Regions from separate parts of the Constrictibacter sp. MBR-5 genome, predicted to be linked through region 1. Evidence: predicted binding sites of a transcription regulator. Region 1 holds the regulator's gene; the other holds the start of a gene.
What was found. The regulator LexA, encoded in region 1, represses DNA repair genes until DNA is damaged. The targets are predictions, from matches to a motif close to ATGTTCTANTTTGGTTC.

Region 1 (2,178 bases):
CACGCTGGTGGCGGCATACGAGGCGCTGAAGCGGCGCCGCGAGCGGCGGGCGGCGGCAGGCCTGCCGCCGGCTTCGAGATGGCTGTCCTATCCGGGGGGCCTCATCTTCACGTCGGTGGTGGCGGCCGTGGCGACGGCGCCATTTGCGGCCTATCACTTTAATCAGGCGGCACTCTATTCGGTCGCGGCGAACCTCGTCGCTGTGCCTGTCACCGGCCTCTGGGTGATGCCGTGCGGGATCGTCGCGCTCCTCGCGATGCCGATCGGCCTAGAGGCCTTGCCGTTGCGGGCGATGGCGGTCGGGCTCGACGTGATCACCTGGGTGGCCAGGGAGACGGCCTCCTGGCCCGGATCGGCCCTGCGCGGCGTCATCATGCCACCGTCGGGGATGGCGGCGGTTGCGGTGGGCGGGCTCTGGCTGTGCCTCTGGCGCACGGGGTGGCGCCTCGCAGGTTTGCCGGCCGTGGTCGCCGGGCTCGCGATGGCGTCTTTGGCCGCGCCGCCCGATATCCTGCTATCCCAGGATGGGCGCCTCGTCGCGGTCCGCGATGCCGACACGCTGTTGCTCACGTCGCTTCGCGCCGCCGGCTTTGAGCGAGAGAATTGGATGCGGCAGACCGGAGCGGACGTTGCGGAGGCTTGGCCCGAACATGCGTCGGAGAGCGGGGCGATGCGTTGCGACATCACGGCCTGCCTCTACAGGCGGTCAGGCCGGACGGTCGCCTTCATCCGTCACGAGGATGCGATGGATACCGACTGTGTGAACGCGGATCTGGTCGTGCTTCTGGCACCGATCTCTTCACGCCTCGCGAAGCGACGGTGCAATGGCCCGCGGCTTCTGCGGCACCGCGACCTGCGTAGCGAAGGGGCCCACGCGATCTGGCTGAGCCCGGCGGGCGTCACGGTCGAAACCGTCCGGGGACGGCGCGGCGACCGGCCCTGGACGAAGACGGGTCAGGCGGGCGATCCGGACGCCAGCGCGGACGATCAGTAGCGGCGGAGCAGGGCGACCAGCCGTCCCTGCACCTGGACGCGATCGGGCGGGAAGATGCGGGTCTCGTACCGCGGATTCGCCGCCTCGAGCGCGATCGACCCTTTATGCCGCCGCAGGCGCTTCAGCGTGACCTCCTCCTGGTCGATCAGCGCAACGATGATCGTTCCGGGATCGGCAGTGTCGCATTCCTCGACGATGACGGTGTCGCCGTCGAAGATGCCGGCGTCGATCATCGAGTCGCCGGCGACCTCAAGCGCATAGTGCTTGCCGCGGCCAAGCATGCCGTGCGGGACGCCGACATAGCTCGTCGGGTCGCGGAGCGCCTCGATCGGCGTACCGGCGGCGATCCGCCCGTAGAGCGGAATCTCGCCCTCGTCGATCGACTTGGATGGCGTCCGCCGCTCACGGAACGGTCCCTGGATCAGCGTACCGCCGTCGGCGGGCGCCGGCACCGCCGTCGGCCCGGCACCCTTGCGCGCCGCAGAATCGGGCAGGCGCAACACTTCCAGCGCGCGGGCCCGGTGGGGAAGGCGTCGAATGAAGCCACGCTCTTCGAGGCCGGTGATCAGCCTGTGGATGCCCGACTTGGATTTCAGCGAGAGAGCTTCTTTCATCTCTTCGAAGGAGGGTGACACGCCGTCACGGGTCAGCCGGGCGTTGATGAAGAGAAGCAGCTCGGTCTGTTTCCTGGTCAGCATGCCTGCGGCTCCGGTCGTTCAGCAAAGAGCCCGAGGCGGAGAACTCGGACGGTCAGCCTAACGTCGTCGGTCTGATCGAGTTGCACCCTCGGCGGGAGAGGGCGCAACGCCTTACATTGCGCGGCAAGAACAAAACGACAACGATGTATGTTCTATTTTAGTTCCCCTTCTCCGTCAATACGAAACACCCGCGGGCGTGGGCTCGCTCACACGACCTGCAGAGGCGACGCATCGGTGGCGCCGCCCGCCCGCGCGGCGGGCGGTACGGAGCGCCTGCCGAGGCTCGGTTGAAACCTCCCGCAATTCGGGATACTTAGGATCTCAAAATAAGCTCATTCTGGAAGGCTACGCAGGCCGACATGCGCTTGCGGGGAGAGGCCATGGCACGAGCTACCACCGCCTCCGCCAGTCGCAAGACCCGCGCGGACAAGGACAGCGAAGACAAAGGTTCCGGCCGGAAGGGGGGGGCGGCCAAGACGGCGGCAG
Region 2 (2,178 bases), on a different contig from region 1:
ATGCGGGCCGGCATGGTCGTCAGCACCCAGTCGAGCACGACCCTGGAGGAGATCGCCCGGGCGGGGCGGGGGCCGCTCTGGTTCCAGCTCTACATCCAGCCCGACCGGGCCTTCACCGAGGCATTGGTGCGGCGGGCGGAGGCGGCGGGCTACCGGGCGCTGGTCGTGACCGTCGACGCGCCGGTGAACGGCGTGCGGAACGTGGAACAGCGCGCCGGCTTCGCCCTGCCGCCCGGCGTCTCGGCCGTCAATCTGCAGGGGATGCGGGCTCCGGCGGGACATGCCGCCAGGGCCGGCGACAGCCCGTTCTTCGGTACGCCGCTCGCCGCGCTGGCGCCGACGTGGAAGGATCTGGAATGGCTGCGCGGCCTGACGCGGCTGCCGCTTCTGGCGAAGGGCGTGACGGCGCTGGAGGATGCGGTCCGGGCGATCGGCGTCGGGATCGACGGCATCGTCGTGTCCAACCATGGGGGCCGGACGCTGGACACGCTGCCCGCCACCATCGACCTGCTGCCGCCGATCGCCGAGGCCGTCGGCGGGCGTGTGCCGCTGCTGCTCGACGGCGGGGTGCGGCGGGGCACGGACGTGCTCAAGGCCCTGGCGCTCGGTGCCGCCGCGGTCCTGGTCGGCCGGCCCTACGTCCACGCCCTGGCGGCCGCCGGGCCGGCCGGGGTCGCGCACGTGCTGCACATCCTGCGGACGGAACTGGAGGTGGCGATGGCCCTGACCGGATGCCGCACGCTGGCCGACGTGGACCGGTCGGTGCTGCATACGGCTTGAGGGCGCCGCGTCAGCGGGCGGGCTCGGGCAGGATGATCTCGACGTCCGCGTCGCCGTCACCGCCGCGAATGGCTTCGACCCGGGCCCGCTCCGCCAGTTCCATGTAGCGCTGCCGGAACGCGATAAGTTCCTCTTCGGACAGTTCCTCGAGATCGAGCAGGGCGTTGTGGGCGCTGCGCGTGGCGCGGATCAGTTCGTCGAGCTTGATCTGCACCGCCATGCTGTCGCGGTTCTGGGTGTTCTGGATGACGAAGACCATCAGGAAGGTGACGATCGTCGTGCCGGTGTTGACGGTCAGCTGCCAGACTTCCGAGAAGCCCGCGAGGGGCCCCAGGGCGGCCCAGACGACCATCAGCCCGGCGGCGACGGCGAAGGTGACCGGCCGTCCCGCAAGGTGCGCCACGGCGCTGGCGAAACGCGCGAATCTGCTGTTGCGATGCATGTCTGCCTCTCGATTCGGCCGTTCGTTCCGTCGCGGCGGCCTGGGACGAGGATGGCGGCGGGCGGCGGGCAGGACAACGATCTGTGGCTTTCCGACTCCACGACAGTGCCGCGGCGGCGTATAAGGAACAAATAAAGAACATTCTGGCTCTCCGATGTCCTCTCCCGCCTATGCCGAACTCCAGGTCACCAGCAATTTCAGCTTTCTGCGCGGGGCGTCACACCCGGACGAGCTGATGGTCGCGGCGGGTGCCCTCGGCCTGGCGGCGGTGGCGGTGACCGATCGCAACTCCGTCGCCGGCATCGTGCGCGCCCATGTGGCGGCGAAGCGTGTCGGCGTGCGCCTCGTCGTCGGCTGCCGGCTCGACCTGACGGAGGGCGAGGAGCACAGCCTGCTCTGCTTCCCGGTTGACCGCGCCGCCTATGGGCGCATGACGCAGATGCTGACAGCGGGAAAGCGGCGGGCGAAGAAGGGGCAGTGCCACCTGGGCTGGCTCGATGTGGTCACTCACGGCGAAGGTCAGATCTTCGTCGCTCTGGCCCCCGACGACTGGCAGGCGGACGATGCGGCCCTGCCGGCCTTCCTGCGCCGGCTGGGCGCAGCCTTTCCGGGACGGGCCTATCTGGCCGCGAGCTTCCGCTATGGCGGCGACGATCGGACCCGGATCGCCGAGCTGGCGGCCCTGGCGGAGGCCTGCGGCACGCCGCTGGTGGCGACCAACGACGTCCATTATCACGTGCCGGCACGCCGGCCGCTGCAGGACGTGCTGACCTGCATCCGCGAAGGCTGCACCGTCGACGAGGCCGGCTTCCGTCTCTCGGCCCATGCGGAACGGCACATGAAGCCGCCGGCCGAGATGGCCCGCCTGTTCGAAGGGCACGAGGAGGCCCTGGCACGCACGGTGGAGATCGCCGAGCGCTGCCGGTTCAGCCTCGACGAACTGCGCTACGAATATC

Region 2: ABIE65_RS12560 (error-prone DNA polymerase) is a predicted target of LexA. The motif match lies at 1,348-1,364, and genes of this name have one in related genera.

What each region holds. Positions count from the first base shown of each region.
Region 1 is NZ_JBEPTK010000004.1:369,704-371,881, reverse strand. Features, by position in the region: gene ABIE65_RS11835 (ComEC/Rec2 family competence protein) at 1-994, shown strand, start outside; gene lexA (transcriptional repressor LexA) at 988-1,692, opposite strand; gene pdhA (pyruvate dehydrogenase (acetyl-transferring) E1 component subunit alpha) at 2,073-2,178, shown strand, end outside.
Region 2 is NZ_JBEPTK010000005.1:60,776-62,953, forward strand. Features, by position in the region: gene ABIE65_RS12550 (alpha-hydroxy acid oxidase) at 1-780, shown strand, start outside; gene ABIE65_RS12555 (low affinity iron permease family protein) at 791-1,222, opposite strand; gene ABIE65_RS12560 (error-prone DNA polymerase) at 1,377-2,178, shown strand, end outside.